DNA from 4 places in the Paenibacillus sp. T2-29 genome. Region 1 is predicted to be linked to each of the others. Evidence: riboswitches for the same ligand, from Rfam matches in the RefSeq annotation. Region 1 holds a riboswitch; each other region holds the start of a gene.
The links. Region 1 has a riboswitch for thiamine pyrophosphate ahead of tenA (thiaminase II). Riboswitches for the same ligand answer to the same signal wherever they lie in the genome.

Region 2: linked by a shared signal. The riboswitch ahead of ACU1JV_RS15865 (thiamine phosphate synthase) and the one ahead of tenA (thiaminase II) in region 1 are both predicted to bind thiamine pyrophosphate.
Region 3: linked by a shared signal. The riboswitch ahead of thiC (phosphomethylpyrimidine synthase ThiC) and the one ahead of tenA (thiaminase II) in region 1 are both predicted to bind thiamine pyrophosphate.
Region 4: linked by a shared signal. The riboswitch ahead of ACU1JV_RS25555 (ABC transporter substrate-binding protein) and the one ahead of tenA (thiaminase II) in region 1 are both predicted to bind thiamine pyrophosphate.

The regions. Positions count from the first base shown of each region.
Region 1 is NZ_JBREVE010000006.1:261,351-269,628, reverse strand. Features, by position in the region: gene ACU1JV_RS18455 (glycosyltransferase family 4 protein) at 1-313, opposite strand, end outside; gene ACU1JV_RS18450 (transporter) at 297-1,562, opposite strand; gene ACU1JV_RS18445 (glycosyltransferase) at 1,567-2,688, opposite strand; gene ACU1JV_RS18440 (NAD-dependent malic enzyme) at 3,086-4,807, shown strand; TPP riboswitch at 4,878-4,979, shown strand; gene tenA (thiaminase II) at 5,114-5,803, shown strand; gene thiM (hydroxyethylthiazole kinase) at 5,829-6,674, shown strand; gene thiD (bifunctional hydroxymethylpyrimidine kinase/phosphomethylpyrimidine kinase) at 6,671-7,501, shown strand; gene thiE (thiamine phosphate synthase) at 7,498-8,187, shown strand.
Region 2 is NZ_JBREVE010000005.1:117,454-125,731, reverse strand. Features, by position in the region: gene ACU1JV_RS15890 (response regulator transcription factor) at 1-562, opposite strand, end outside; gene ACU1JV_RS15885 (ThiF family adenylyltransferase) at 724-1,782, opposite strand; gene ACU1JV_RS15880 (thiazole synthase) at 1,779-2,546, opposite strand; gene thiS (sulfur carrier protein ThiS) at 2,549-2,752, opposite strand; gene thiO (glycine oxidase ThiO) at 2,749-3,897, opposite strand; gene ACU1JV_RS15865 (thiamine phosphate synthase) at 3,955-4,548, opposite strand; TPP riboswitch at 4,865-4,973, opposite strand; gene ACU1JV_RS15860 (ABC-F family ATP-binding cassette domain-containing protein) at 5,059-6,612, opposite strand; gene ACU1JV_RS15855 (cupin domain-containing protein) at 7,049-7,588, opposite strand; gene ACU1JV_RS15850 (hypothetical protein) at 7,944-8,278, opposite strand, start outside.
Region 3 is NZ_JBREVE010000012.1:137,240-145,517, forward strand. Features, by position in the region: gene ACU1JV_RS24660 (alpha/beta hydrolase) at 1-296, opposite strand, end outside; gene ACU1JV_RS24665 (IclR family transcriptional regulator) at 595-1,338, shown strand; TPP riboswitch at 1,456-1,567, shown strand; gene thiC (phosphomethylpyrimidine synthase ThiC) at 1,751-3,565, shown strand; gene ACU1JV_RS24675 (hypothetical protein) at 3,771-3,923, opposite strand; gene ACU1JV_RS24680 (YitT family protein) at 4,431-5,267, shown strand; gene ACU1JV_RS24685 (SdpI family protein) at 5,268-5,975, shown strand; gene ACU1JV_RS24690 (DUF1648 domain-containing protein) at 6,115-6,462, shown strand; gene acnA (aconitate hydratase AcnA) at 6,537-8,278, opposite strand, start outside.
Region 4 is NZ_JBREVE010000014.1:38,742-47,019, forward strand. Features, by position in the region: gene ACU1JV_RS25535 (hypothetical protein) at 1-13, shown strand, start outside; gene ACU1JV_RS25540 (EAL domain-containing protein) at 163-1,224, opposite strand; gene ACU1JV_RS25545 (bifunctional 2',3'-cyclic-nucleotide 2'-phosphodiesterase/3'-nucleotidase) at 1,500-3,602, opposite strand; gene ACU1JV_RS25550 (pyridoxamine 5'-phosphate oxidase family protein) at 3,820-4,254, opposite strand; TPP riboswitch at 4,525-4,634, shown strand; gene ACU1JV_RS25555 (ABC transporter substrate-binding protein) at 4,831-5,874, shown strand; gene ACU1JV_RS25560 (hypothetical protein) at 5,910-6,047, opposite strand; gene ACU1JV_RS25565 (MTH1187 family thiamine-binding protein) at 6,390-6,683, shown strand; gene ACU1JV_RS25570 (ABC transporter permease) at 6,680-7,456, shown strand; gene ACU1JV_RS25575 (ABC transporter ATP-binding protein) at 7,502-8,278, shown strand, end outside.

The DNA.
Region 1 (8,278 bases):
AGAACTGATGCGTATTCGCCTGATTAATTACATAGTCAATCTGCTGCCGATGAAGACGGTAATAGCGCATCGCATAATAAATAACACTGTATATGTTTCCTTTTCGAATATACGTAATACCGTCAATGACTTCATGCTCAGGCATCCCCTCAAATTGGGGTGAGAAATGAATGAACTGAAAACGGCCTTGCTGTGTGCGTTTCAGCATTTCATGGGTGAAAATTTCTGCTCCCCCGCTTTTCGGAGAACGAATGTCACGCCAGGAAAGCAATAGAACGACGGTTTTACCGTTCTGTTCAAGTATGGTATTCATGGGGTGAATCCCCCCTTATCTTTATTTTGAATAAATATATATAGGCATCTATCACAAAATAGAGAGACATTGCCCCATAAACAATGAACTCTGACAGCAAAAAATCTACTGGGTCTGTGTGAGACATATGAAAGGCTGCTACTAAAACAGCTGCTCCTGCTACCAGACTAAATATAAATTTGCGTCTGCCCACCAATACGTGCACATGCACAAAAAACATCACGATGGAAAATAGCCAGTACACCCAACCCCCCCATGGAATATAGACCTCAGCTAACTGGTAAGAAGCTCCGAATAATATGGGAATAGACGTTGGGAACACAAAGGTCGTGCCCACATATACACACAGCGCAGCAACAGCCATTAACCCAGCATAGATGGCAATTAACTTGCCCAAAGCCTGGCGGTCATGCCCCTGCGCACCGATCTTGGGAATAAAGGCCGCGATCAGGCTGTAGGAAACGTAATAGACCAATTGGCTGTACTTCAGCGCAATGGCATAGCTGCTGGCTTGCTCGGGAAAGTAATGCTGTACATACAACATGTCGATGGAGATACAAAATAGAATGAATAAATTCGTCATAAGGCTATCGGTAAAATCCTGACCTAGCGACTTCCATAACCCAGAAGGGATACGTTCTCCACTGTGTGTAGATAAGGATAAGCCACGAGCCGAAACGATCCAGCCGTGAAGCAGCGACAGCAACATTCCTCCGCAACTTGCCAACAGTAGCGCTTCTAGCTTTAAACCTAGTGCGGCCAGGACAAAAAACAGGCTCAGTTTCCCTAATACCTCAGTGTAATAATTCACATTGAGCGCTAGCATGCGTTCCCTACCCTGTAAATCTCCGCGACATGAACTCACGAGAATATGCAATCCGATCAAGGCATACAGCATGAACAGCGGGCCAGACTCAACACCCAATAGCGAGCGCAGCAACGGATGAACGGAAAGTAAAATGATCATGGCAAGCACAGTTAGCACTAGAGGTGCTTTTAGTAATAGAGAACCGAGCGGTAAGCTGCGTAGCGGAAGCTTCTTGTCACCCTTGGATACCAGCTTGGCGGTTAATAGCTGGATGGATAAGCCCAAAACGGACAGCAGTGCAAAGAGGGCCAGCAGCGCGTTCGCCTGACCATAGGCTTGTCCGGTAAGATACCAGCTCGCTGCAATGTGGAAGAAAAAATTAAATCCGTTAATCAGCACATTAAAGAGGGGAAACATCAACGAACGCAGTCGGTTGTTCACGTGGTTATCTCACCCGCCGATCCAGTCGCCAAATCTCAATGATAGAGCGCAAAAAACGAATGGAATCTTTCCAGACATGAATGTGCGAGCCATCTCGGTCAATGCATTTGACGGGTAATTGCAGCACACGGAGCTGAAGTCGCTTGGCAATAAACATCATCTCCAGATCCAGCGCCAGTCCGAGTTGTTCCTTCAAATGTGGAAACATCCGCTTCACGGCAACCGAACTCATCACTTTAAGACCCGTCTGGGAATCTACCACACCTGTTGGTAAAAAGGGGCGAGAAACGACCCTTTTGCCAAAGCTGACGATAGATCGCAATAAAGAGCGATTCTCGGCGGTCATATCTTTGGTTCCAATCACAACATCATAGTAGCCCTGCTGAACAACATTAATCATTCTGGCAATGTCCTCAATAAAAAAGGAATCGTCCGCGTCCACAAATACGTAGTAATCCGCACCGATGGTCCGCATTCCTTCGAGATACGTCCCTGCCTTGCGCGTATTGCGTCCCAATTCCCTTGTTTGAAGCAGCGGACTCAGGTTCTGGTTAATCCGGTTTACGGACAAGTCAGTTGCCGCCTCCAGCGCTTTAATCAAGGCATTCGTGCCATCGTGACTACCATCATCAATGAGATAAATCGAACCCTCTATAATATGGCTGCGGATAAAGGTTTGCAGTCGCTCAGCAAAGGTTTTGACATGAACAAAACGTTTCTCTTCGTTATATACAGATAAGATGAATGCAACATGTTGGCTTTTGGTCGAATACTCGGGATAGAGCAAGCTTTGTATTTCAGAAATGATTTCTTCGGTATCATTGGCTTGCCAAAATAGCAGACGCAATCGGCCTACTCCGATAATTTGCACCATATGCTGATCACTGAACGGAAAGGTTACATCCGTCACCAATAGCAATGGCATTTGCGGAAATTGGCTACGGATCTGATTAGCTTTCCGCACGGCTTGCCCCGGCTCCCTATAATCAATCAGGCAGCAACATGCATCCTCGTAGACTGAAGCGGTCTCCGTGTCCTCGCACTGTATATATTGGTAAAAACAAATCACATTGGGATAATCAATAGCCCTGTTGTTATCGCTAAAAATGGCTATAGGTCCCTGCACACAAACCTCTCCTTTTCCTCCGAATAATTCTATTTTGTTGAAAAAGAATTAAAAATGTTTGCTTAGCAAGATTAAATTAATGTCCAAATACTTCATATTTTCTTAACAAAATAGCTCACATCCCTTGATATATAAACATTTAAGAGAAGAAAAATCTATTTTCATATTTGATAAAGACAGAGTATTTGGACCTGATTCATTAGGACTATAAACGTGCGAATTACAAGATGAATCCGAAACTGAAATTAGTTCTATAAGATTAATAAGAAGATATATATATGGTCTTTTTGTCATAAATAAATAGAAGAATAAAACCAATTTGCATGTCCATACTATGGATAACATGTCATCTTTCATCATGAATAATTATCAAAATACAGGGAAAGAAGGTCTTTTTATGGAAGCATTCCATGTCAATCGTGATGGGTCATTATCTACTCCCTTACGAGGAAAGGACGTGCTAGCAAACCCTCTTTTGAACAAAGGAGTGGCATTTACAGAAGAAGAACGCAAAGAACTGGGCCTGGAAGGAATTCTTCCTCCCACTGTCCTTTCATTGGAGAAACAGAGCGTTCGGGCATATCAGCAATTCTTGGCACAACCCACCATGCTGCGTAAAAATGCCTCACTTAACGACCTTCACAATCGAAATATCGTACTCTACTATCGACTGCTAACCGACCATTTGAGTGAAATGCTGCCCGTAGTCTACACACCGACTGTAGGAACCGCCATTCAAGAATACAGCCATGAATACAACCGCCCTGGGGGCGTATATTTATCGATAGATAATCCGAACGGTATTGGACAGGCGTTTTATAATACCGGTTTGAGTAGTGAGGATGTTGACCTGATCGTCGTGACGGATTCGGAAAGTATTTTGGGGATTGGTGACTGGGGTGTCGGGGGAATTAACATTGCTATTGGCAAACTCGCTGTATATACAGCTGCGGCAGGCATTCACCCCGGGCGGGTGCTGCCCATTGTACTGGATGTCGGCACGAATAACGAGAAGCTGCTGAATGATCCCCTGTACATCGGAAACCGCCATAAACGAGTTCGCGGGGAAGCCTATAATCAATTTATTGATACCTTTATCAGCAAAACGTTAACACAATTCCCGAAGGCGCTTTTGCATTGGGAGGATGTGGGTAGCGTGAACGCACGACACATTATAGGGAAGTACGGTCAAAACATTCTCACCTTCAATGATGATATCCAGGGCACAGGAGCAGTGACATTAGCTGCGATTGTTTCGGCGGTAGGTGTCACTAAAACTCCGCTACGTGAACAAAAAATACTTGTCTTTGGTCCAGGGGCAGCAGGAATCGGTAACGCCGACCAAATACGGGGTGCAATGATCGAGGACGGGCTTCCTGAAGAAGATTCATTCAAGGCATTTTGGGCCTTTGATTATCGCGGACTGTTAACAGACGATATGGAAGATGTACTGGATTATCAGAAACCATATGTGCGTAAAAAGGAAGAAATCAGCTCATGGGCCCGATCGGAAGATGATAAAATACCGTTGCTGGAGGTCATCCGTCAGGTAAAACCCACAATCTTGATTGGAACTTCCGGTGTAGCGGGTGCCTTTTCTGAAGAGATTATCAAGGAAATGGCAAAGCATGTGGAACGACCGATCATTATGCCCATGTCTAATCCTACCAACCTTGCTGAAGCGGTACCCGAAGATTTGATACGATGGACTGATGGCAAAGCATTGATTGCTACCGGAAGTCCCTTTGAGCCCGTCACCTATAACGGTACGAAGTTTGAAATTGGACAGGCGAATAATGCCTTTGTCTTCCCGGGGCTAGGTCTGGGCGCAATTGTGGTCAAGGCCAAAAGAATCACCCCTTCCATGTTTACCGCAGCAGCTGATTCCGTTGCCAACGCCGTAGATTCGAATGAACTTGGCGGTGCACTGCTGCCCCATATCCAAAAATTACGTGATGTTTCGTTCGCGGTTGCGGTTGCGGTAGCGAAGGCTGCAATTCAGGATCAGGTAGCTCAGGCACACATTTCAGATATTGAACAAGCCATTCGGGATGCGATGTGGAAACCGGAATATGTAAGGGTCAAAGCCGTGGAAAGTGTAATCCAGCACCCTCATTAATCCTTGACTGGAATCAAAGCAGTTTGACATAACCTAGGAACGAATGTACAGTATTAGTCAAAAGAATAGGAAAGTCCACTAGGGGAGCCATTATGGCTGAGACAAGAATGAACTTGGACCCTTTGAACCTGATCTAGTTCGTACTAGCGTAGGAAAGTGGAGCCTTCGTATATAAGGTTTCAAGCGTTTTCTGCGCATTGAACCTATGTTGAAGCCGCTCCAGTTTTCGGGGCGGCTTTTTGGCGTTGTTCCGAGAATTGTATCTTACGGGACTTCTTGTTCTCCATTTTTATTGGAGGTGGGGAAATGAGTTTTTCGCAAGAACTTCGTCGGCAGGCGGATGGCATTTTTCAAGCCATTTATGAGCATCCCTTTGTGAGAGGTATTGCTGAAGGAAATTTAACAAAGGAGCAGCTGATTCACTATGTAAAACAAGACTTTGAATATTTGAACGCCTACATGCGGATTTACGGCATCGCGATCTCCAAAAGCACAAGCCGGGAGGATATGGCTGTATTTAACGAACAGATCTCTTTTATTCTCAACAGCGAGGTTCATCCGCATCAAAACTTTTGTGCTATCGCAGGTGTCACCTATGAAGAGATGCAGGGATATCCACTCGCTCCGTCCGCTCATCATTATATCCGCCATATGCTGACAGTCGCACATGAAGGTAGTCTTGGAGAAATCATGGCCGTGCTGCTGCCATGTCCATGGACATATCTTGAGATTGGACGCAGGCTAATGGATGAGGTAAGACCGGACGAGTCTCATCCATTCTATGAGTGGATTTGTTTCTATGGAAACCAGATTGAAGATGTAACATCCAAATATCGCGAGCGTGTGGATGCTTGGGCGAATGTCGCCACGGCTGCTGAGCAAGAGCGGATGATTGAGCATTTTATGCTAAGCTGCCAGCTGGAATATATGTTCTGGGATATGGCTTATAAGCAGGAACAATGGCCCGTCCAGATGCGCGCTACGGTCTTGGAATAATCAGTAGAGATGAGGGAGGATAAACATGATGAGTATATGGGAACAAAGTTATTCGGATCTCCTGACAAAGGTACAAAATAGCAACCCCCTCGTTCATAATATAACCAATGTGGTGGTCACCAACTTTACAGCCAACGGCCTGTATGCGCTGGGCGCTTCCCCGGTGATGGCTTATGCACCCGAGGAAGTAGCAGATATGGCAAAAATAGCGGGCGCCGTCGTGTTAAATATCGGTACGCTGAACCGCGAGCTGGTAGATGCCATGATCATTGCTGGACAATCAGCGAATGCTCATGGTGTTCCAGTTCTGCTGGATCCGGTTGGTGCGGGAGCGACGAGCTTTAGAACCGAGTCAGCACTGCGGATCCTAAAAGAAGTAAAAATCTCACTAGTGCGAGGCAATGCAGCCGAAGTCGCCCATCTAATCGGAGAAGTCCGAGAGATTAAAGGGGTAGATGCAGGCAACAGTGCTGACAGCAGTAATGTCGATCTGGCAGTTCGGGCTGCACAAACGCTCCATACCATGGTTGTCATCACTGGAAAAGAGGACGTCATCACCGATGGGGTCGAAGTACGATTGATTAGTGGCGGAGACGCGCTGCTTACGAAGGTAACCGGAACAGGCTGCCTGCTGACCTCTGTGTTGGGTGCGTTTGCAGCAATTGAACCCAACCTGCTGCTCGCAGGTACAGCAGGTTTGGCATTTTACGGTGCAGCAGCTTCCCGAGCCGCAGCACATACCGCAAAACTGGGGCCAGGCAGCTTCCAGATAGCCTTTCTCGACGAGCTTGCCAAACTACATACTGGTTCCCTGGAGGGGCATGTCACGATCCGTGAAGCTGGAACAAGTACAACAGGTGGTGCGCGATGAGAGACGTGCATGTACCGAGAGCGCTGACGATTGCCGGTTCAGACAGCGGCGGCGGAGCTGGAATTCAAGCCGATCTCAAAACCTTTCAGGAGCTTGGCGTATACGGCATGTCGGCTATTACAGCCATTACGGTACAAAATACCTTGGGAGTTCACGGTGTATATCCGTTGCCACAGGAAGCAACAGCGCAGCAAATCGAAGCTGTAGGATCAGATCTTGGAGTCGATGCCCTGAAGACTGGCATGCTGTTTGACGCGGGCATCATCCGCCTTGTGGCCGAGCAAATTCGAAAGTTCGGCTGGGAAAAGGTTGTCGTCGATCCTGTAATGATTGCCAAAGGGGGCGCAAAGCTGTTGCAACCGGAAGCGGTGCAGGCGTTGAACGACGACCTGCTCCCCTTGGCCTTGGTCGTCACACCAAATATCCCGGAAGCGGAAGCCTTAACCGGGATAAGCATTCGTACGATGAAGGATCGCCGCGAAGCTGCGAGACATATTAGCAGCCTAGGACCCAAGTTCGTTGTGATCAAAGGTGGCCATGATGAGGAGAGCGAAAACAGCGGTCAAGTTGTTGACCTGCTCTTTGACGGAACAGCCTTCACCGAGCTGGGCGGCAAGCGGGTGCGAACTGTCCACACACACGGAACAGGATGTACGTTCTCAGCAGCGATTACCGCTGAATTAGGGAAAGGTGTGTCTGTACCGGAAGCTATTTTGAATGGAAGAGCCTTCATTCAGGCGGCGATTGAGGATACGTTGTATCTGGGCCAGGGACACGGTCCAACCAATCATTGGGCCTACCGCCGTCGTCAGGAGATACTCCAATGAGCGGCCGAATATTACCTGAGATCATGCGCCGGCATTTACAGATGTATCTGGTTCTTGGAAGCGTGAATTGCCTTGCGGAACCAAGTCGGGTCGTGCAGGAGGCTCTTGCTGGTGGCATAACCATGATCCAGTTCCGGGAAAAGGGCCGTAGCGCGTTAACAGGGGTGCCTATGTTCAAACTTGCGCGTCAGCTACAAGATCTGTGCCACCACGCTGGTATCCCCTTTATCGTCAATGACGATGTGGAGCTGGCTCTTGAGCTCAATGCCGACGGCGTCCATATCGGTCAGGACGATGAATCGGCTGATTCTGTGCGTACGCGGATCGGAAACCGAATCCTTGGCGTCTCCGCCCATACGATTGAGGAAGCTCGTCGAGCCATTCTGCAAGGTGCGGACTACCTCGGCGTCGGCCCCATCTATCCCACCATCTCAAAGGATGATGCTCATGCGGTGCAGGGTCCAGCCATTTTGCATGAGATGCGCAAAGCGGGAATTGATCTGCCCATCGTCGGGATCGGTGGCATTACGATAGACCGTGTGGAGGAAGTGGTAAGTGCGGGTGCCGATGGTGTAGCGGTGATTTCGGCTGTGACGCAGGCAAAACAGATTCGAGCTGCTGCAGAGGAACTAAAGAAAAAGGTAGTGCTAAGCATCAACCATCCGGGGATGTCTCCAAAACTATAAAGTGCCTTTAATAGTTCACGCAAGAGCCTCATTTACACTAATAAAGTAGAGATGAGGCTCTGTATTGTCATAAATTTAATCTTTTACAGCT
Region 2 (8,278 bases), on a different contig from region 1:
CGATATAATCATGTTTCCAAACATCCTTTAAAATTTGCTGCCTGCTACAAACTTGATTAAGATGTATCGCCAGATGTAGCAAAAGATCGAATTCTTTCGGAGTTAATTCCAGCTTTCGCTCCCCTCTGCTCACCATTCTGCTTGCAGTGTCTATATGTAAATCCCCTGCCTCGATTGCTCTTTTCACATCACGTTCAACACCAAAAATGCGTAATAAATTAGCTACTCTAGCCTGAAGAACTCTAGGATAAAAGGGCACTACCATTACATCATGTGCTCCTTGTTCAAAGCAGTAAACCATAAGTGCTTCCTCATCTGATGAAATCATTACAAGCAGTGGAACATGAGGATAGTTCTGCTGCAAAATGCGAATCAAGCCTTGAGTGTCCGCCTGTTCATCTTTAATGTTCAGGAGTAGCAAACTCACAGGATTTTGAGCTATATAAGGGCTTACATCCGACGTATTACGAACATGAACCACCTGATAACCTGCCTGCTCCAATGGATGAACGAATACAGCGGGCGCTTCATTTTCATCCACAAGTACAATTAACGGGCTCATCTTTTCACCCACCTGGTTTGGACATCGCATTACATATTGGATACGAACAAGTTTGTTATAAGCCATTAAAACATATTTGTGTTAGTGTAACAAAAAAGCAGAAAATCATTCTCAAAGAATGGTTTTCTGCTTTATGCTTTATGGTTTATGGTTTATGGTTTTCAGCCCAAATAGCGATGATATAGACTTCTTGCTTTTGCCACGTCCTTTGTCCCATGGATCAGCGCTCTGCCATCTGCAAAAACAACTAAGTGATGCTCGCCCACACTAAAGGAAACCAGATACGAATTCCACTCTACGTTCCCCTCACCCAATGCTGTAAATCTATTTGCTATCTCTGCGAGATTCAGATGTGTTCGGTTGGCAGGTCTTATTTGAACGGTATCCCTACCGCACAAAACATCTGTCTTCTGCCGATAAGAAGCTGATAAATAGGGATACGTCGGTTGGCTACCGCAAGAAGGACAATTCGCTTTTTTAAGACGATCCACTGCTATTGCTACATACTCATTTTTCCACAAATCAAACGAAAGCAACTTTCCTCTCAAGTTCTCGGGATATCCACCAAGAAGCTTGAAAGCTTCCGTAGTCTGGTTAGCGGTGACCATTTGTACTGCCTGCGGAATAATCCCGGCCGTATCACAGGTCTCCCCTCCAAGCGGTACAGTTCCCATCAGACAGTGTAGACAAGGTGTCTGACCCGGTAAAATAGTGTAAGTTACACCGTAGCTACCCACACATCCTCCATAAATCCAAGGAATGCGATGCTTGAGTGCCATGTCGTTCATAAGAAGCCGGGTATCGAAATTATCGGTTGCATCCATCATGAGATCTACCCCCTGGATCAACTCTTCCAGCTCTTCTATCCCAACATCCAAGACATGTGCATGTACAATTGTTTCCGAATTAATATCCTTTAATCTTCGCTGGGCAGCTACTGCTTTGGGACACCTTTGCACAGCATCACTTTCCTGAAAAAGCTGCTGGCGCTGCAAATTGCTCCATTCCACATAATCCCGGTCTACCAGGCTTACCGTACCTACGCCTCCACGAACTAACGTTTCTGCAATACCAGTGCCCAGCGCTCCAACACCTATGATTAGTACATGAGAGGAAGCAAGCCGGCGTTGGCCTGCAGGCCCAAAGGGTGCAAACCTTTCCTGTCTGGAATAACGGTCTCTTTGTGGTGGTTCAGCAGCAGATTTTTTAGTAATCCTCATCCCTGAACCATGCCTTCTATCGGACTGCTTGCTGAGGCATAACGTTTTACAGGAATCATCCCCGCCTCAAATCCATATCTGCCTGCACGTACAGCCAGCTTCATGGCCTCAGCCATTTTCACAGGATTCTTCGCTCCTGAGACAGCTGTATTCAGCAGAACACCATCTGCTCCCAACTGCATTGCCATTGCTGCGTCACCAGGTGAGCGAATACCAGCATCGACAATGACCGGAACTTCCGCTTGCTCGATAATCAACTCTAACGAAAACGGATTGAGCAAACCATGTCCTGTACCAATCGGCGACGCTCCAGGCATTACGGCATGTACTCCAAGCTCTTGCAACCTCTTCGCTAGTATCACATCATCCGATATGTAGGGTAGCACGACAAAGCCTTCCTCTAGCAACTTTTCACTAGCTTTCAATGTTTCAAAAGGATCAGGCAACAGCGTCTTGCTATCCCCAATGACTTCTACCTTAATCATATCGCACAAGCCGGAGGCTTTTGCCAACTTGGCAATACGGATTGCCTCCTCTGCTGTTGTTGCCCCCGCTGTGTTGGGAAGAAGTGTATACCGGCTCAAATCCAGTGTATCGAGAAAATGCTGCTTATCCCGTTCCTCCAAATTCAGTCTGCGCACAGCGAACGTTAATATTTCCGTCTCAGCAGCCTCTACAGCTTGGGATTGGATATCCAGATCCGAAAATTTCCCTGTTCCTAGCAACAGCCTTGAGGTAAAAGATGCTTTTCCAATGGTTAACATGATCAACCGCCTCCTACAAAATGTACGATTTCTAGGCAATCTCCATCCTTAAGTACCGTTTCATGATGATCTTCACGGGTCAATATATGCCGATTCAGCTCTACCACTACGGTTTTCACCTTTAAATCAAGTTCATGCAGCAATTGATCCACACGAGTGATTCGATTGGAAATGGTCATACTCTGTCCGTTAATGATCAGCTTCATAAGCTTTCCTCCTTGAGGAGTTCAGAAGAAAATTTACTTATTCCAAGTCCAGCTGCACCAGCCCCTTTAAGCATAGCTGCCATCGCTCGCCCAGTCGCATCACTAAGCAGGACACCGTTGCGATAATGCCCGACTGCAGCATAGACGCCCTCTAGCCCAGGAACAGGACCAATGAAAGGACGCTCCGCAGTTGCCTGCGGACGCAAGCCCGCCCATGCACGTACAAAAGAAGCTTCCTGTACACGCGGCAACCAGGCAGATGCACGTGCTAACAGCCCCTTTAAGCCTCCTACGGTCACCTCTTTGTCATATTGATACGGAAGACTCGTGGCACCAATCCAAAGCTCGTTATTCTGTTTAGGCACGAGGTAAATATCGTCAGCATAAATGGTATAATCCAACGGATGATCCTTCAAGGAGACTGCTACCGCTTCGCCCTTGACCGGGTATAGTGGATAATCAAACCCAATTTGTTCTAGCAATTTCAAGCTGTCCAAGCCTGCGGCAATCACGACCTGATCACAGGAAAAAAATCCACTATCCGTTCGCACACCGCAAACTCGACCATCCTGTATGACCAGTTCCTCAGCTTGAGTTCCAGACCATATTGTTGCTCCCAGCACCGCAGCTGCCCCTGCATAAGCACGGCAAAGCTGGACAGGAGACACTTGTGTCTCCTTTGATCGGTAGATAGCCCCAATTACTTGATCTGCCAAGCCCGGAATCCGTCGGGCCAACTCCTTGGCATCCCACCAAATGGGACGATCATCCTCTCGCATATTCGCAGCATTCCAGCGTTTTTGGCCCTCTGCTTCCGAACGAAATGGGGTCACAAATCCTCCTGTACGAAAGTCCACTGAAATACCCGATAAACGTTCCAAATCACAGACAAGGTCAGGGAATGCATCTCGACTTGTACGGGCAAATCGTGCCAGCTCAAGGTCTGCAAACTCTTCACTTTCCGCTGCCAGCATTCCCACCGCTGCTCCTGATGCTCCCTCACCAGGGATCCATCGTTCCAGCATGATCGTAATGCGTCCCTCCTTAGCCACATGATAAGCAATGGAACTGCCGATCACACCTCCGCCTATGACCAAGCATTCAGCTTGTCCTATCGCTTTTTTCTCTGTATGTGTCTTTAACATATGTTCCGCGTCTCCTCTCCAGTAAGCATTCTGCTTTCCCTTCATCTCGTTTTCTTGCTACAGGTTGTGAACTACAAGATCTACCATTCGCCTATATTCCATCGCTGCTGCAACGGGTGACTTTGCTTCCCATATACCAGACATCACCGCAATTCCGCTTGCTCCAGCATGATAAAGCTCTGGAACATGATGGGGTTGTATGCCTCCCAGCGCTATCACCGGAATGTCCGACAATCTGCAAATGCGTTCAAGCTGTGCTATACCCCGCGGTACAAGACCGGCTTTACAATGGGTCTCATATACATGACCAAATAGTACATAGTCTGCTCCAGCCTGCTCGGCGGTCTGCACCTCCTCCAAGGAATGTACAGACACTCCACAGCGTGTACCCTCTGAAAGTAGACTTTTCGCATCCACCACAGATAACCCATTAGCTGGAAGCTGGACAGCTCCTGCCGAGGTAAGTAAAGCTACGTCCACGCGGTCATTTACTACAATTTGCCGCAAAGGAACTTCCTGCTTGATCATGCTACGAGTCAAAGAAAGCAAAGCAGAGGCACCCTTCTGTTTCGAACGCGCGTGTACATAATGAATATAAGGACAAATAGCGGCAGCCACTTTGGGTACATCCACACAGGAGACACTTTCCATCGTAATTACGTGTAATTCGATCTCATTTTCACCTCACTTGGACTAAAAAATATAAAATAATCGTATAAGCTGAACTATATTGTTGCAGCTCCCTATTGGGTAATATCATACGGAGCCAGCCACATGTACCAGCAATAATGAAAGGAGATCATATGTAAATCCGTCTACGGAAGCTCGAACAAATGAGGATGAACGAAACGCAAAAAGCCACTTCCCAAAGGAAGTGGCTTGACAAACGTTCAAAATCAAACGGACTATTATATCCGTAAACGTATATCGTTCCCTGCGCAAACAAAAGTAAAGAGCTACTACCTTGTTTGTACAGTACTCACTTCCCTACGCTGGCATAACCCAGATCAGGTACAAAGGGTCCGAAATCCATTTATTTCGTCTCAGCCGCATGGGCGGCTCCCCTAGTGTGACTATTTTATTGTATCAGCTAAAGATAGCTTAGCATATTTTCCTAATTCTGCAAACCCCAACTTGTGTGAAATCTGTCAGAACTGGATTTTAGTTAACTTTACTAGACCACTCTTCTACATTCCACGTTTTGGTTACCCAATCCTCGTAAAAGTCCGGTTCGTGGGATACAAGCAATACGGTCCCTTTGTATTCCTTCAAAGCGCGTTTGAGTTCATCCTTTGCTTTGACATCCAAGTGGTTGGTAGGCTCATCAAACAGTACCCAGTTGCTCTCACGCATTAACAGTTTACAAAGGCGGACTTTAGCCTGTTCTCCACCACTAAGCGCAGACAAAGGCCGGGTGATATGCTCATTCTTCAAACCACAACGCGCCAAATGCGCTCGTACTTCATGCTGATTCAAATGTGGAAATTCATTCCATACATCGTCAATCGGTGTAATTTTCTCTGCCTTTACTTCCTGCTCAAAATAAGCGGGCTGCAAAAAATCTCCTTGATAGGTTTTTCCGCTGATCGGAGGTATTTTCCCCAGAATGGTTTTGAGTAACGTAGACTTACCAACACCATTGCAGCCAACAATTGCGATCTTTTCACCACGTTCGATCGTCATGGACATTTTAGGCAAAAGGGCATGAGTATAGCCAATTTCAAAGTCAATACCCTCAAAAACTGTTTTCCCGCTTGCACGGGCTTCTTTGAACTGAAAGGTTGGCTTTGCGGCTTCTTCTGGCTTATCAATACGTTCGATCCGATCAAGCTGCTTTTCACGGCTTTTTGCACGACCTGATGTAGATGCGCGCGCTTTATTGCGCTGAATAAAATCTTCCTGTTTCTTAATATATTCCTGCTGCTTCTCATATGCATCAATATGCTGGGCTTTGTTCAGATCCGCCATCTCAAGAAACTTTTCATAGTTAGCTGAATAACGGGTCATCTTAGCAAATTCAAGATGGTAGATTACATTAACGACTTGGTTCATAAATTCAGTATCATGTGAAATTAGGATAAAAGCATAAGGATAATCCTTCAAATATCGCGTAAGCCACTCAATATGCTCCACATCCAAATAGTTGGTAGGCTCATCCAGCAGCAATACATTTGGCTTTTCCAACAGCAACTTCGCAAGCAGCACCTTTGTCCGTTGCCCACCACTAAGGGCTGCTACATCCCGATCCAGTCCGATGGCAGAGAGACCTAATCCATTCGCCATTTCTTCAACCTTCACATCAATGAGGTAAAAATCCCCCATATCCAGTTGCTCTTGAATTTCTCCCATCTGTTCCAGCAGTACTTCCAACTCTTCGGGAGAAGCCTCTCCCATTTTATCCGTAATCTGCATCATTTCCTTTTCCAGTTCCAACAAAGGAAGAAACGCGTCTTTTAATACATCACGTACTGTTTTACCTGGCGTTAGCTTGGTGTGCTGATCCAGATAGCCATAACGTACACGTGGAGTCCATTCCACTTTGCCTTCATCTTTAAGCAATTTTCCAGTCAGAATGTTCATGAGTGTCGATTTACCAACACCGTTTGCTCCTACCAATCCTACACGTTCCCCCGCAAGTAATCGAAAGGAAACATTTTTAAATAACGCACGGTCCCCAAAGTTGTGGGATACATTTTCTACAGTCAATAAACTCATAAGCTGTTTTTGGCTCCTTATTGTCTCATCGGCATTGCCGAGTGTTCTTATTTCATATAGCTATCGTTTCTTTCAAAGCTTTATTGTAGCACATCCGGCACCCTTATCGGAATATTGAAAACAGCGAATTTTAAGGTTTTCAGATGGATTGGCCTAAAAAAAGAAAAACAGTTAATCGTAGTAGCACTTAAGCTCCTCTTCGGTATGTACGTAAGGAGTTACTTGCTGCTTTGGTAATCTAAGCTTCTAGTATACAGAAGCTTACAATTCCCTAGCAATGAATGCCTAAATAATTGATAAGTTCTAATAACAATTAATAAAAAGGAACTCTATGTAGACAGTTCTCATGAGTATCGGAGGAATAATAAAATGAGAAAATGTAATCATCCCGGTCTGGGTTCTTGACCGGGATGAAATAAAATTAATTTATAATTGGCTATCTTTCAGCAGACATGGCAATTTCTTTTGTTTCATGAACTGTACCAAATGGATGCTCAGGCGGTGCATAGATAACGTATATCTTAAGGGGCGTATTTCCTGTATTAATTACATTGTGCCATTTTCCAGCAGGTATCATAATTGCATAGTCATCATAGGCCATCACTTGATAATCTAATTTGTCTTTCCTATCCCCCATTTGAACAAGTGCCTGACCTTCTTCAATACGTATGAATTGATCAGTTGTTGGATGAGCTTCTAAACCGATATCATCGCCAACATTAATACTCATCAGAGTCACTTGAAAATGTTTCCCTGTCCATATAGCAGTACGATAATTTTTGTTTTGATTTGCAGCCTGGTCAATATTCACTACAAATGGACTTTGTCCATAATCTCTTAATATTATCTTTTCATTGAGATTACTGTCGTTGTTGTACCAATTGTAGTATTGAGGATTATAACTCCGATAGTTGTAATTACAGCTGTTATACATAGGAATATGCCATGGGAAGTGATGGCATGATTTAGGGTACATACTCATTCTCCTTTATTTGATTCAGTGTTTACTTATCATATGCGGTTGCCTATATAAAGGACTAAAAAACCTTCAACATTAGGCAAGAGCCTAAATGATGCCAAGACAAAAATATTCACAAGCGGTTTCGTCTTTTACTTCAACAGATATTAGCACTTAAAATTACATATAACCGCATATACTTTGCGAGTGGTGTCAGCTTCGTTGGAACTCCCCCCGATAAGTCGAGTATCAAATTCCATTTATTTGACTCACTCTTTAAAATAGCAGTGACCATAAAATCGAAAGACTAGGCTGTCACTGCAGGCCAACCTTTTAGTTGACCTAATAATACGAAACCCACCCCGGAGAGTGATTATTTTAAGCTGTTATGATATTTGTATTCGAAATACCCAGCAGCTGCCGCAGATTTTTCATCCGTAAAACGCTCAACCGCTTGAAAAGGGGCTGGATATGAATCTCTATAAAAATATTTCATTTTAGTACCCGGTTCTATGCCTCCAATAATAGATCGCTTTCGGACGACTCTTCCACCACCAAACCCGTAGTTATTGTAATACCTGTCTCCAACTGGAATGCCTTGGATAAACGCAATCATACCCACATCATCTATCGTGTTATACCATTCCTCTTGTGGAATGAGTGGAAGAGTGAACGTATAGGAAATGCCATTCCGTGCTGCTTTTTCGT
Region 3 (8,278 bases), on a different contig from region 1:
ATATACCAGCCTTGTACCATGCGGCTACCATCCTTGGCTGGGAAGCTGACTTCCTCATAAGGCATACCTTTGGCCTGCATCGGATTAGAGTATAATGGCGCGACGGTGGGATTCGTAAGCACCCAGGCGATGTAAGCATGCAAGGCAATAAAACAAAACAACAGAAAAAATACGACCGACAGCAGCAGAGCAATCACAACGTGCTTGAACCGCAGCATACGGGGATTAAAGAGTGGGGTGGACGGCTCCTGAACAGCGGTCTGTAGCTGAGCGTTGCGCTGGGATGTCGAAATCATGTAAGAGCCTCCTTATATAGAATTGATCTTCGAATCATAAAATTTAGGTATAATTCCACTTGAAAATAGTAGGGTATGTCCGTATAGATACCTATTATCGTATGATGGGTATTATCCAAAGTCAACGTCTGAACCGGAAAAGTAAAAATGATGCAAAGAATTGTCGATGTTTGTTCTTGTTCTGTAATATGGTTGTCACAAAAACATCGGTTTACAGTAGCCGCGACTATTCTATATAATTTATGTAACCATGTTTCATAGTGTGAAACGAATATGGATACAAGAGGAGCGGTTCATGATGGAAGACCGTAAATTAACCGTCCGCGCTGTAGAGCGTGCACTTGATATACTGCTGTGTTTTACCGCAGAATCTGATCTTGGTCTAACGGAGATTGCCTCCCAAATTGGTCTACATAAAAGCACCGTTCATCGTCTTTTGACTACGCTAGAGGATCGGGGATTTGTCGTTCGGAATGCCGAAACGGAAAAATATCGGCTTGGTTTTCGCATATGGGAGCTGTCGACGCATCTGTCCCAAAGCGATGAGCCGGCGGTGTTGTTACAGCCTGCAATGGAAGGACTGCGTGATCGCTTAGGGGAGACGGTCAGCTTGTACCTGCGGGATGGAAGCATGCGTATTCGCATACAAGCCGTGCAGAGCAATCAGGCGATCCGCAGGGTTGCTCCCGTGGGAGCGCGTATGCCGCTGGCTGTGGGAGCCTCCAGCAAGGTGCTGGCGGCCTTTATGCCGCCACAGGAGCTGGAGGTACTGCTAAGCAGTGAAGAATGGCCTCCCTCGGTAGATCCTGAGGTATATAAAGCCCAGCTGCAGGACATTCGTGAGAAGGGGTATGCGACTAGCTATGAAGAACGTGAGCCAGGAGCTGCGGCTGTGGCCGCGCCTATTGTGAACCGAAAGGGACAGGTCGCGGCGGCTTTATCTGTATCCGGCCCGGTCAGTCGACTTGCACCTGAGACGCTGCATGATTTTGCTCCGGTTTTGATCGAAGCAGCTAAGGAAATGGGGCTTATGCTCCCGTAACAGTAATCAATACAAAAGGAAATCATACAAGGGTTGCCAAAGCTATAAATTTAAAGTAGTCTGATAGAGATGGCGGGTTGTCTGTTATAGCCGCCAATTCATGTGAATAGAAAGTATCACAGTTACTGGGGGAGCCTGTAATGCGGGCTGAGATGGAATCGGGCAAGATTCCGGACCCTTTGCACCTGATCTGGATCATACCAGCGTAGGGAAGTAATCGGCCATTGAAATGTATACGCAGCTGCTGTCTGCGGTGACGCATAGGGTTTTATTCCATGTGCGTGCTATCTGGATAGCTGCCTCGTTTGATTAGCCGGTTCCCTAGGGAACCGGCTTTTTTGCATAGATCAGCGCCACCCTCGGAATGGTTCCGGATCGGTGTGTCATTTCAACGATACGGGAGGAATGGATCATGAAACCGACAGAAACCGAAGGAACAAAAGAAACAGGAATGAAATCAACAGCAGTAGAGAAGACAAGTGCGGAGCAATCCAGTAGGGTTAATTCTTTCCCGGGGAGCCGCAAGGTGTATATTCAAGGTTCTCGGCCGGACATTGCCGTGCCAGAGCGTGAAATCGCGCTGCATCCCACACATACGCCGCAGGGGATAGAGTATCATGAGCCACTGCGTGTGTACGATACCAGCGGTCCGATGACAGATGAAGCCTATCAGGTGGATATTCGTCAGGGCTTGCCACCATTACGGCGAGCTTGGGCACTGGAACGGGGGGATGTGGAGGCTTACGCGGGCCGCGCCGTCAAGCCGGAGGATAATGGACTGAAACCCGGCTCCAAACGGGAAACAGTGGAATTTCCCGGCGTGACTAACCGTCCGCTTCGGGCTTCGCAAGGGCGCACTGTGACGCAAATGCATTATGCGCGGCAAGGGATCATTACGCCTGAAATGGAATTTGCGGCGATCCGTGAAGGAGTGGAGCCCGAGTTTGTGCGGCAGGAGTTGGCGGCTGGACGAGCCATTTTACCTTCAAATATCAATCACCCGGAAAGCGAGCCCATGGTCATAGGGCGCCATTTTCACGTGAAGATCAATGCAAACATTGGAAATTCCGCGGTTACGTCCTCCATCGAGGAGGAAGTGGAGAAGATGACCTGGGCTGTACGCTGGGGCTCAGACACCGTCATGGACCTGTCCACAGGTCGTAATATCCATACGACACGCGAATGGATTATTAGGAATTCACCCGTACCGATTGGGACGGTGCCGCTATATCAGGCACTGGAAAAGGTGAACGGCGAAGCAGAAAAGCTGACGTGGGAGTTGTATCGAGATACACTGATTGAGCAGGCGGAGCAAGGAGTGGACTATTTTACAATTCATGCGGGTGTATTGCTGCGATATATACCGATGACGGCGAATAGAATGACGGGAATTGTATCCCGGGGCGGGTCGATTATGGCAGCCTGGTGCCTTGCGCACCATCAGGAGAACTTTTTATATACGCATTTTGAAGAAATCTGTGAAATTATGAAAACCTACGATGTGGCCTTTTCTCTCGGGGATGGTCTGCGTCCGGGTAGTATCTATGATGCGAATGATGAAGCACAATTTGCAGAGCTGGAGACGTTGGGCGAGCTAACGCAAATCGCATGGAAGCATGATGTCCAGGTCATGATTGAAGGGCCGGGACATGTCCCTATGCACAAAATCAAGGAGAATGTGGATTTACAAATGGAAATTTGTAAGGAGGCTCCCTTTTATACTTTAGGGCCGCTGACGACGGATATCGCACCAGGATATGATCATATTACCTCAGCTATCGGGGCGGCCATGATCGGTTGGTTCGGGACGTCCATGCTGTGCTATGTTACGCCGAAGGAGCACTTGGGTCTGCCGAACAAGGATGATGTCCGCGAGGGAGTTATTACCTACAAAATTGCTGCACATGCTGCTGATCTGGCGAAGGGTCATCCACGTGCACAGCAGCGGGACGATGCTTTGTCCAAGGCGCGTTTTGAATTCCGCTGGCGCGATCAGTTCAATCTTTCGCTTGACCCTGAGCGGGCCTTGTCCTACCATGATGAAACGCTACCGGCAGAGGGGGCCAAAGAAGCACACTTTTGCTCGATGTGCGGTCCTAAGTTTTGCAGTATGCGTATCACACAGGACATTCGTGCCTATGCGGCAGATAAGGGACTGAATACCGAGGAAGCCGTCGCCGCCGGGATGCGTGAGAAGGCAGAGCAGTATCGGGATGGGGAGCGATAAATCGGTAGCGATACAAAAGTCAATCAACTGGGAAGCCTCAACAAATAGTACAGTTAAGCTCGTCAGAGGTTTATTTCCATGAATGTATGAGTTTAGGTTTAGAAACGCGTGAGATAGCAAAAAGCCGTGGTTCTCTACAGTCGATGTAGAAAACTACGGCTTTTCAGCTTATGTAAAGCGAGATATGCACCGGATTAACGGAGCTTTATTTTTTACCCATTTTTTCATTCAAAATGTCCTGAAAGCTGAGCTTCTTCTCCGAGCTATCTTCTTTCTTCTGCATACTCACCGCGTTGGCACGTTGGTATTGGTGGTGAAAGGGCATCAGGGTGTGGACAGTTAAGTTCATTGTATTCATGTGGGTCATTCCTCCAATTCCATATTGTCAAATTCAGATTGAGTTGCTTAGGACAACTGTATAGGACTATTTATATGTACTTGATGTCGTAATGCCGTGTAGGTTGCTTGGTAAGGTTTCAATCATTATACCCGCATTTATCCAAAGTAAAACGCTTTTGCCATAAAACAGGAAGATGGTCGTATGTGTCCAAAATGTGTATTAGGAGGATGGTCATTTTAGGGGAAAATGTGCCTAGGGCCTAAACAAGGGCTAGAGGCCCGTTTTCTTAGTTTAGTAGTCGGGATTGTGTTTTTTTGTCGAATAACCTTGTATTAGCGGAATTTTGCGGAATTCTAAGCTTGGACTAAGGCAGTCTGGTGGCGAATTAAAGTGTCAAAGTTGTATTGACTTTATGTTAGGTAGTAGATACCATGAACTGGTTGTCAGCGTATTTTGGCAAGAAGAGTCAGCCAATCCATCTGGCAATTCATCCGTTGAAATGTTAGAGAGAGGATTAGAGCATATATGAAAAAAAGTATTGCAGATATCGTATTTATTATTCTGGGTGCGTTTTTTTTCGCGCTGGCTGTTAATCTGTATGTGATCCCGAATGAGTTTGGCGAGGGGGGCGTTACAGGGGTCACGATCATCTTGTACTACCTGTTTCAGTGGTCTCCCTCGATCGTCAATCTGGTGATTAATGGCTTGCTGCTGATTGTGGGATATAAATTTTTGGACAAGAGAACGACCTTGTACACTATAATTGCGGTCGCATTTAACTCATTGTTTTTGCATTTAACGGTCAACTGGCGGATTGATTCGCATGAGCCGACGATTAATGCTGTATTTGCCGGAGTTTTGGTAGGGGTTGGAATTGGCTTAATTGTACGGGTCGGTGGTACAACGGCGGGAACCGTCATATTAGCCCGGATCGCCAACAAATATCTGGATTGGAATATCAGCTATGCCTTGTTGTTTTTTGATCTGATTGTTGCATTCTCTTCCTATTTTATTATTGGTCCGGAAAAATTGATGCTGACTATCGTTATTTTGTACGTTGGTACGAAGGTGATGGACTTCATGATTGAAGGACTGAACCCGAAAAAAGCGGTCATGATCATTTCGGAGCACCAAGACAAAATTGCCGAGATGGTCATCACGCAAATGGACCGTGGAGTTACCGTCCTGTCAGGCCACGGATATTACACTAAAAATCCGAAAGAAGTCCTATATATCGTCATTAGTAAACAAGAGGTGTCCGCGCTTAAAAAGATTGTAAAAGCCATCGATACAGCAGCGTTTATCACCATTCATGACGTACGGGACGTATTCGGAGAGGGCTTCTTGGATATCTCGAAGTAATTGGCAAGCGAAGGTAAGAGAATAAGAGAACATGGTTGGAAGCCGGTCCTGAGTGGGTCGGCTTTTTTTGTTGTTGTGATGTTTATTTCATTTTTAGTGTTGGGAAATATGCATAATAAAGTGGAGTCACTCAATTTCTGTTATATGGAGGGTGTAAGCGGGATGGAGAGTAAAAGCAACTATGATGTAAAAGAAGAATTCAAGAAGCCGTGGATGCATGTGTCTATTTTCTTTATTGTGCTGCATGTTATAAATTTTTCTTTGTTTTCCTCCTCGTTTCATTCCGCTAAGGATCGTATAGCATTGTTGTATTTTCCATTAGTTACTATGGTTTTAACACTGGCTATCGTAGTACTGAATCCAAGGTATTTAAAGCATAGAGACACCTTTTCTGAACGTATGCTCGCTTCTTATCGTAAGATTTGTGCAAGTGTGTTTATTGTACTTGATTTGATTTTCCTTGCACTCATGTTCAAATATTCGGGTGGATTTCTATTCAGCACATTAAAATTAGCTTTATTTTTATCGGCTATTTTGCATTTAGCAATAGGAATATCTTTTGCTACAATAACACCCAATCGTCTAATCGGATTAAAGTTTCCTTGGCTGCTTTCGAATGAAAAGGCATGGAAGAAGACACATCGCATCTCTGCTTATATTTGGATAGCCTTTGGCTTAATAGGGATTTCCATAGGATTAAGAAGTTAATGTGTATATGGTACTCGCCTCTTTTTTGCCCACGATGATTAGTTTTATTATTTCTCTCTTACTAAGCCAGGGAAGTAAAAATATAGACTGCTGATCTGTGTATCATATAAATCGTTTAGCTCTAATAAGGAGGATTTTCATGCGAAGTAGATTAAATATTTTAAATTTATTTTCCTTTCTTCTTTCTATTGTGCCTTTCGTCATCTACCTTTTCATGTATCCGACAATGCCCAGAAATGTAGCAATCCACTATAATATCAATGATGTGGCTGACCATTTTGTTGACAAGTCATCCCCTGAGGTATGGTTGTTGTGTGCACTTAGCTTCATAGCTTTTATGATTATGCTTTTTCTCCAGCCTTTTCTCAGACGTCAGTTCAAGAGCGAAGAAAGTTCTACAATCATGGAAAGCCTGCCTGGTCTCTTCACGCTTCTTATAACCCTTGTGTTCTCAATCCTTGGCATACGTTTCCTTTTAGAGGCTTGAAGAATGTAAGAAATCCCCTCTCAATTGCAGTTTACACCGCATTTGGGAGGGGATTTTCATGATTCAATCGATCATTACGCTTGAATCATTTGACGCAGTACGGTTTGCAAAATACCACCGTTGTGGTAGTAGTCGATGTCGACGGTACTGTCCAGACGGGCAGTGACCGGGAATTCGAACTTGGTGCCATCCTCGCGTTTGGCTACAACCGTAAGTTCTTGACCTGGTTTCACGTCATTGTCAATGCCGAGAATATCGAAGGTTTCGCGACCATTGAGACCTAAGCTGGACCAGCCATAGCCTTCCTGGAATTGCAGCGGCAGTACACCCATGCCGACAAGGTTGCTGCGGTGAATCCGCTCGAAGCTTTCAGCAATGACGGCTTTAACACCTAACAACAGTGTACCTTTGGCCGCCCAGTCACGGGAGCTACCTGTACCGTATTCCTTGCCGGCAATGACGATCAGGTTCTGATCGGCTGCCTGATATTTCATGGACGCATCATAGATGGACATTTCCTCATCTGTTGGCAAGTACTTGGTTACACCGCCCTCGGTGCCTGGAGCTACATTATTGCGGATACGGATGTTGGCGAATGTACCGCGCATCATGACTTCATGGTTACCACGACGGGAGCCGTAGGAGTTGAAGTCCTTACGCTCTACACCATGCTCCTTCAAGTACAGTCCTGCCGGGCTGGAAGGGGCGATGTTGCCTGCTGGCGAGATGTGGTCAGTCGTGACCGAATCATTCAGCAGGGCAAGTACACGGGCATTACGGATTTCCTTGATATCCTGTACACCATCTTGAAGTCCTTCAAAGAACGGCGGATTTTGAATATAAGTTGAGTTTTCATCCCATTCATACAATTCGCCTTCAGGAACCGGAATGGAATTCCATTTCTCGTTGGCTGTAAATACATTTTCGTATTTGCGGCGGAACATATCCGGGCTGAGAGACAGGCTGATCGCTTCTTTAATTTCTTCGGAAGAAGGCCAGATATCTTTCAGGTAGACAGGCTGATTGTCCTGATCGTAACCGAGTGGATCGTTCACCAAATCAATGTTCACCGTACCTGCCAGCGCGTAAGCGACAACCAGTGGCGGCGAACCAAGATAGTTGGCTTTGACCTGCGCATGCACACGTCCTTCAAAGTTCCGGTTACCGGAAATGACTGCGCCGACGGTCAGATCATGGTCTGTAATGGCCTGGCTCACTTCGTCAGGAAGTGGACCGGAGTTACCGATACAGGTCGCGCAGCCGTAGCCTGCAACATGGAAGCCGAGGGCTTCGAGTGGTTCGATCAGCCCGGCTTTTTGCAGGTATTCTGTTACGACAAGGGAACCTGGTGTCAAGCTTGTTTTAACATAGCCTGGCTTTTTGAGCCCGCGTTGTACTGCCTTTTTGGCGAGCAAGCCCGCGCCTAGCATAACGCTTGGGTTGGAGGTGTTCGTGCAGCTTGTAATCGCTGCAATCACGACTGAGCCAGTGCCCAGCTCGCTGGTGGAGCCGTCTGGATGGGTCAGTGGAACCTTCTGTGCGATCTTTTCATCGCTCAGTCCATAGCCGCCTTTGTCTACCGGGGTACGGATAATGCCTTCGAAGGTTTCTTTCATGCGGCTGAGCTCAACACGGTCCTGCGGACGTTTGGGTCCGGCGAGACTCGGTACAACCGAAGCCAGATCCAGCTCAATCGTATCGCTGAACACAGGGTCTGGGGTATCGGCTGTGCGGAACATGCCTTGAGCTTTGTAATATTCCTCTACGAGGCTGACTTGCTCATCGGAACGTCCGGTGCTGCGCAGGTAAGCCAGCG
Region 4 (8,278 bases), on a different contig from region 1:
TATCACGTTATAATCGCAATAACACTAGATGGATACATGAACCGCCTCAATAGTGCAAAGAATATAATTAAGATGTGATTGTTCTAAAATACTAAATAACCCGGTGACCATAGATCATCGGGTTATTTATGTCGATTTTCTTATAGAATACGCTATTTCAGATTATACTACTCTGCTCAGTATAAAGTTGGAAGGCGGTGTAGGCTCCGGCTTACCAAACAAATAACCCTGGGCCAGTGACACACCTGCATCGCAACAAAATTCAAAATCCTCCTTTTGTTCTACACCTTCAGCCAACACCTGACCTCCAAAACGAAAAGCGGATTCCACTATCCCAGTAATTTGCCGTTTCTGATCACTGTTATGATGACAGCCATCAATTATACTGCGGTCAATTTTAACATAATCGGGCTGGAGGCAATTCATAAGCTCTGTCGTAGAATAGCCTGCTCCTACATCATCCAGTGCCACTGAAACTCCCCGTGTACGATACTGTTCAAAGATTTGATGCAAAAAATTCAGGTCGTCTATTTCTTCCGTCTCTACGACCTCAAACACAAAATCCTCCGTATTCATAGATAACCGTTTAATCGTCTCAAAGGTATGATTCAAGCAATAAGCCGGATTATAAATGGTTGAAGGGAGAAAGTTAATAAATCGTTTAATCCCCGCCGGAAGGCAGGTCGCACTTTTTTCAATAGCGGAAATACGAGCCGAGCGATCCAAATGAGCATGCAATCCAGCTTCACGGGCGACTTCAAACAGTCGGAAAGGCTGAAAAGACTTATCTGGCTGTGATGGACGCAGCAAAAACTCAAAGCCGATGATATTCAGCTTGTAGTCAACAATAGGCTGCATATGGCTGGTAAAGTTTTGATTATTAATAATACTCACCAGATCCGGATGTTGCAGTCGAGCTTGCAATTGACCAAATAAAAGCCATTCCTCAAATCCCTCAACATGTTGCAAGCCAGTCACCACAACTTGCATTCGGCTCAAGCACTCCTGCGGCAGACGAGCCAGTCCGTTAACCAGCTGTTCCAACTGTGTACGGCTGTCATAGCGAAACACGATGTTACCCTCACACCAATGTTCTTGTTTCATTTGTTCCGATAGCATGCCCAAGCCCTCTAATGCTGGAGTAAGCGACACCCTAGAATGCCTAATTTTCAGCAATCCTTGATCCTTAATAGGTAATATGATGCTGCAATTGCTGCAAGTCATAATGGTCCTCCTCGGAACAATTTCCCGGTTTTTTCACCATTATATCACAAATAATTAGAACAAAAGCACTATATAATTACGTGTTTTTACAAAAAATAAGCTTATTCTCAACAACAACTTAGGACTTAAGTACATATTCGACAAAAACAAAACCTTTTTTGCACTCATGATAAACGCAGGTACTGTTGTATTTGATATCAAAAAAAGCAGCAAGTCTCTTGTTTAAAGAGACTTACTGCTTCATTCTGATATGGAGTGGAAACTAAAATTCCAAGTTACTTGGACGCCTTTGGTTTCGTTGTTTTAGCTGGTTTTGCAGCTGCAGGTTTAGTCGTTTTAACAGCTGGCTTCGCGGTTGCTTTCGCAGGTGCCGCAGCTTCCTTCACAGACGTCGTTGCTGCACTAGGCTTAGCGCCAGCTTTCAAGCTGTATTTGGCAAACCCGTCTGCCGCGCTGCTCAAGTATGAAATTTGTTGATTTCCGGCCAGCACATCTTTGGCATCAGGAGAGGACTCAAAGGTAACCTTGGCCTGACCAAAAGGAGCAATAGACCAGTTGCCGTCCGCTGACGGGTTAATCGTTCCGTTCGTACGGATATAATCAACAACGACTTGGCGACTTTCATCTGGTGCTGCCATCACAATACGTTTGCCATCTGGGTTGGCCAGTTTGGAGGAGGAAGCACGATAGTTATTGGTCGCAACGATAAATTTCTGTGCAGGATCAATAGCCTTCCCATTGTATTGCAGATCCTTGATGCGATGGGCTGAAGAATCAATAATAGTTCCCTTGGCATCATATCGTGCAGGCTGAGTTACATCAATCTGGTAATTCACACCGTCAATCACATCAAAATTGTAGGTTGGAAAATCCTTGTTGATCAGCGATTGTTCCTCTGTTTTGCTAGGATCAATGCGGTTGAACTGACCCGCAGACCATTCCAGCCACTCCTGAATTTCAGCACCAGTAACTTCTACGGCATGAACCGTGTTCGGGTACACGTACAGATCGGACACGTTTTTAATCGCTATTGTACCTTCAGGAATGTTGGTATAATACTCGGCACCGTTGCGACCACCGGCTTTGAATGGAGCGCCTGCCGATAATACTGGGAGATTTTCGTATTCTGTTCCTTTAAGATGGTTTTGAACATACCATTTCTGTGCATTTGTCACAATTTGAATGGACGGATCATCCTGCACTAATGCAAAATAGCTGGTAATCGGTGCAGTCGTTGTACCGACAGGTTGACGAACATAATCCAGCGTTCCTTGATGCTCTTCTTTAATCGCGTCTTTCAGTTTAGTGTCAGGAGTAAACTGCAAAGCATGGTTTGTGGTGCTCACAATTGGCCGCACTTGAGACTGAGAATTGATTACATTCCACTCACGGTTTTTCTTTTCCAGGCTCAGATCAATAATGCCCAGATCCTTGCCCCACGAAGAAGCTTCTACAGCTGGTACACCATTAATAGTTCCTTTATCCAAATCTACGCCCTTCATATCTTTAAAATCAGGGCCAGGGAAAGATTTATGAGCATGCCCAAACAGAATCGCGTTAATTCCGTCCACCTGGCTCAAATACTTAACGGCATTCTCCATCATTGGCGTTTGCGGCACATCCTCATAGCCTGTATGTGCAAGCACGACAATAATGTCAGCACCTTCTGTTTTCATTTGTGGAACAAACTTTTTGGCTGTTTCCACGATATCCTTTGTAACGACCTTATCCTTCAAATTAGCTTCATCCCACTGCATAATTTGAGGTGTTACTAGACCGATGACACCCACTCTGAGTGTATGCTCTTCGCCCTTCTCATCCGTTACTGTTTTGTCAAGAATCTGATAAGGGGTAAAATAATTTTTAGTAGCTTGACCCTCATTATCAACATAGACGTTCGCATTTACGTAAGGAAAATCAGCACCCTTGAGCGATTTATCCAAAAAGTCGAGGCCAAAGTTAAATTCGTGGTTGCCCACAGTAGCCGCATCATAGCCCATCAAGTTCATCATCTTGTAAACCGGATGGACACCGCCTTCTTTCTCGAAGACTCTGTTTTTAGCCATATAATCGCCTAAAGGATTGCCCTGCAGCAAATCACCGTTATCGAACAGCATGCTGTTTCTTGTTTCACTACGAGCCTGTTGGATCAAGCCTGCTGTACTAATCAAGCCATATTCGTTGGTTTCTTTGTCCGAATAGTAATCATAATTCATCAGTGCCCCATGAATATCCGTTGTCTCCATGATCCGCAAATTCACCGTAGCGCTATCGCGAGAGTCGCTAGCTGCCCAGGATGGAGCGGCTGAAAACACCAGTAGGCTACAAGCTACAACTGCTGCTGTAAACCCTTTAAACCAATTTTTACGAAATAACAAAATATACCCCTCCTTATTAAGGTGTATGCCTCATATACATACTTTTGCACATATATGTAAGCTTTGAACCCACCATTCCTATTTTAATCCAACGCCAGACAAAAGAGTAGTCATTTGCTTAAAATATTTATGAAAAAATAATTATTTTTCGCATAAAAAAAGCCAGTAAATCTCCTGAAAAGGTTGGAAATTTACTGGCTTGTCTGTTATATTGTTTCTATTTCGTCCACACCTGGCGCTCCGTTTGTTGACCAACGTACTCAATACGAGTCGGATTGACGTCTAAAATGACATAATCGGGATCATCAGGTCCGGAAAACCACTTTTTCAGAGAATCATTCCACACTTGTTTGCGTAACCCCTCATCAGCTGTAACCTGGGCGGTAGCCTCCACTTCCAAGACTTCCTTCGTACCACCCACTTCATAACCCAGCAGCAGATAAGCATTCGGATTGTCCTTTAGCTCTTCCACTTTATGTGTTTTGCGATCCGTCGCCAGATGAATGTTCATTCCATCGTTAAAAAGGGCCATATAGCGCACTTTCGGTTTTCCGCCCTCTACCGTACCTAACGAGCAAAATTTGTTGTTATCCAAAGCCTTCACAATGGCTTGTTCTAGCTGACTGCGATCCAATGTATCCGTTTTACCCACAGTACAACAACTCCTTTTTACGAATTAGAATTCTATAGAGTCTATGCCACTTGGCACCAGCTCTCCTAAACATACAGTGTAGCTGTTCTGAAAATAACATGACCAGAACAAATCTGAATGATTCATGTTCATTTTCAGATCAAAGCTCACAGTAAAAGTGTACCCTGTCGTTCGGCAAATGAACCGTGAGCGCTTCCTTAAGGCTGGACAGACCCGCCTTCAAGGCATATAATCGTCGTAGTAAACCCGAATAAACGAACCCATTAAACCATACAATGCCAGGGGTGCTGGAATCGGCCGGCTGAGAGTGTGTCCCAAGACACTGACCCTTACAACCTGATCTGGGTAATGCCAGCGTAGGAATGCTTAAGCAAGATGTGCCTTTTATTAAAACAGGACATCCCTTACTTTGGTATATACAAGCGCAAGCGTCCCGGAATCCCGGGACGCTTTTTTTGTTGAAGATGAAGTTGTTGGAAAGATTGCATTCCGGCAGATGTTATTTTTGTGAAAATGGGGAACATAAGCTGTCTGATTGGACGGACAACGGGTAATTAAAAAGGAGAGAACACAACGATGAAGCGCATGAAAATGTTAAGCCTGGGTCTAATCAGTCTTTGGCTCATGGCTCTGACTCTGACCGCTTGCGGCGGCAATCCCCCTACATCTCAAAAGGAGGCTCCTGCTGCCGACACTTCAACGTCTACCTCGGCAAAGGGGCTCAAAGATGTTAAAGTCGTGCTCGACTGGACACCCAATACGAATCACACAGGACTCTATGTCGCCAAGGACAAAGGATTTTACGAAAAAGCAGGCTTGAATGTCCAAATTGTTCAACCAGGCTCAGGCGGAGCCGACCAAATGGTTGCTTCGAATGCTGCACCTTTTGGTATCAGCTATCAAGAAGGCGTCACTCAGGCTCGCATCCAAGGCGTGCCGCTCGTATCCATCGCTGCGGTGATTCAGCATAACACCTCTGGCTTCGCAGCCCCGGTAGACCGCGGAATTAAAAGCCCGAAAGATTTCGAGGGTAAAAGCTACGGCGGCTGGGGTTCTCCTGTAGAAGAAGCGGTCATGAAATCCATCATGGATTCAGACCAAGGTGATGTGAGCAAAGTGAAGATCGTCAATATGGGTAATGCAGACTATTTTACAGCCGTGAAGCGGGATATTGACTTTGCCTGGATTTTCTACGCATGGACCGGGATTGAGGCCAAGCTTCGAGGTGAGCCATTGGATATGCTATATGTAAAAGATTATTCCAAAAACCTCGATTACTATACACCTGTAATTGTGAGCAATGAACAGACGATAAAAAATGATCCTGAGCTGGTTAAGGCGTTCATGGACGCTACCGCGCAAGGCTATGAATACACTATCGCCCATCCAGAAGAAGCGGCAGATATCTTAAGTAAAGCTGTGCCGGAGCTGGACAAAAAACTGGTACTCGCTAGTCAAAAATGGCTAAGTCCGCGTTATCAGGACGATGCCCCGCAATGGGGCGTACAAAAAGCGGAGATATGGAAAAACTACTCGGACTGGATGTATGAACGCAAGCTGCTCAGCAAACCTTTGGAAGTCGATAAAGCCTTTACAAACGACTTCTTGCCCAAGCGTTGATCTTGTAAATAGAGCTTGAAGTAGCCTTTGTGCCACTACGCGGACGGATGATGCTTTCCATCGCCACCGCCCCCGGATTTCCGGATTAAAGCATCAGCAGGGTAAAAATCCGGGGACAAAAGCGACCGCTTCGCTTGTACAGCACCATTCCGTCCGCTTCGCTCTCGCTCCACTTGGTTTATTCTTTAGTCTCATAGTATCTAAGCGCAAAAGCAGGTGCGCTTGTGTGTAAAAATGCCACACAACCCTGCTTTAAAAATAAGGTGCTTATAAGGCGGTTGGCAGCGTAGCGATTCATTTGAATCTGGAGAAGCGAGGTGTTCGCCTGAAAGCTTTCTTTAGGAAAGCTAGCTTCGGAAGCATATGCTCAGGGGGATTCTTACCTTTTAAATTTAATTCAAAGAATCCCGCGGCAACAGCGATCGTAAGATCAAATGAACCGTGAAGCGATCTCCCCGCCTTAATCCAATTTATTTTCCTAATAACTTAAACAAAAAAGGACAGGTGAAATTCGCATGGCTAACACATTGCTCAGTATTCAAGTCATCCCTAAAACTCCTAATAACGAAGACTCTTATCCATATGTAGACAAGGCGATTGAGGTCATCCAGCGTTCCGGCGTCAAGCATCAAGTGAATCCATTGGATACCACAATGGAGGGCGAATTGGACGAATTGCTGAAAGTCGTCAAAGACATGCATGAGGCTTTGACGGAAGCTGGAAGTCCCAGCGTCATTTCACAGATCAAAATCGCACATAACCCACAGGGCATCAGCATGAACAAGCTGACCGAGAAGTATCGCCCATGAATCCGAAAGGCAAGAACGCATCCTGGTGGAAAAGCGTATGGCCGCCCCTTGTGGCGGTCCTCTTCTTTTTAGCGGCTTGGCAGGGAGCGGTTAACTATTTACATATTGAATCCTGGCTCCTGCCAGCTCCATCCCTAATCGTACAAGAGGGCATGGCGCAATCGGCGTTGCTTGGCACCCATACATGGGCTACGGTTCGCCTGACGCTTGCGGGATTTGCTATAGGGACAGCAACTGGACTGCTGATCGCCATCGTTCTTCATACGATTCCTTTTCTCAAATCTGCTCTATACCCGCTCTTGATCCTTAGCCAAAACATTCCGATTATCGCCCTCGGTCCGTTGCTCATGGTATGGTTCGGTTTTGGCGTGCTGCCCAAGCTTATGGTCATTACATTAGTATGCTTTTTTCCCGTGGCTGTAGCGGCCATGGACGGGCTGACACGGACAGACCGTATGATGATGAATTACATGCGAATGTCAGGTGCAAGCCGCAGGGCTATTTTTCTAAAGCTAGAGCTACCACACTCCCTGCCACAAGTCTTCTCTGGCGTTAAAATCGCTGCTACCTATAGTGTGATGGGCGCGATCATTGCCGAATGGATTGGGGCCAGTGAAGGAATTGGATATTATATGTTGCTGCAAAAGTCTGCCTATCGTACGGATCTCATTTTTGCCGCTATCGGTATTATTGTTGCACTCAGCTTACTAATGTTTGTCGTTATTTTACTACTAGAGAAATGGTTGGTTCGCTGGAAACCCGATCAAGAATAGCTTCCACATATTGCATTAAAGCATCAATGAAAGGACGTGGCACATATGAGTCTGCATCCGACTGACTTGACATCACCATCCGTCGCTGATGAACAGCAACAAGCCGGAGAACTGCAGGTAATGACGCCTGCCCCTCCTGCTTTGGAATTGGACGGGATCAGCCTCACCTTCCGGGAAAAGCGAAGCTCACTGCCTGTACTGCAGGATGTATCCCTTACCGTTAAGCCGGGCGAATTTGTTTCCCTCATCGGTCCGTCAGGCAGTGGCAAAAGCACACTGTTTCACATTATCGGAGGGCTGCTCAAGCCGCAGCAGGGACGTATCCGTATGCATGGACGGGACATGACTGGTGAACGCGGGCATATCAGCTATATGCCGCAGCAGCCCGCCCTTTTCCCGTGGCGCACCACGCTGGACAACATACTGCTCGGGCAGGAAAATGCACCACGAAAGGATGCAGCAGCGGGCTCCCGATACAGCAGCGAACGTGAACGTCGAAAAGAAGCCTTGCAATGGCTCGAACAGGTTGGACTGGGCAAGTTCGCGAAGGCGTATCCGCATACGTTATCTGGTGGCATGCAGCAGCGCGCGGCCTTTCTTCGCGCCCTGCTCAGCCCACAGGAATTAATGTTGCTGGATGAGCCGTTCAGCGCTCTCGATGCGCTGACACGTGCAGACATGCAGCAATGGTTATTGCGGATGTGGGAGAAGAACCGCCGCTCTGTGCTGTTCATTACCCACAGCATTGAAGAAGCGCTGCTGCTCTCCGACCGCATTTATGTGCTGTCGGCGCGACCTGCTTCAGTGATGCATGTCGTAGAT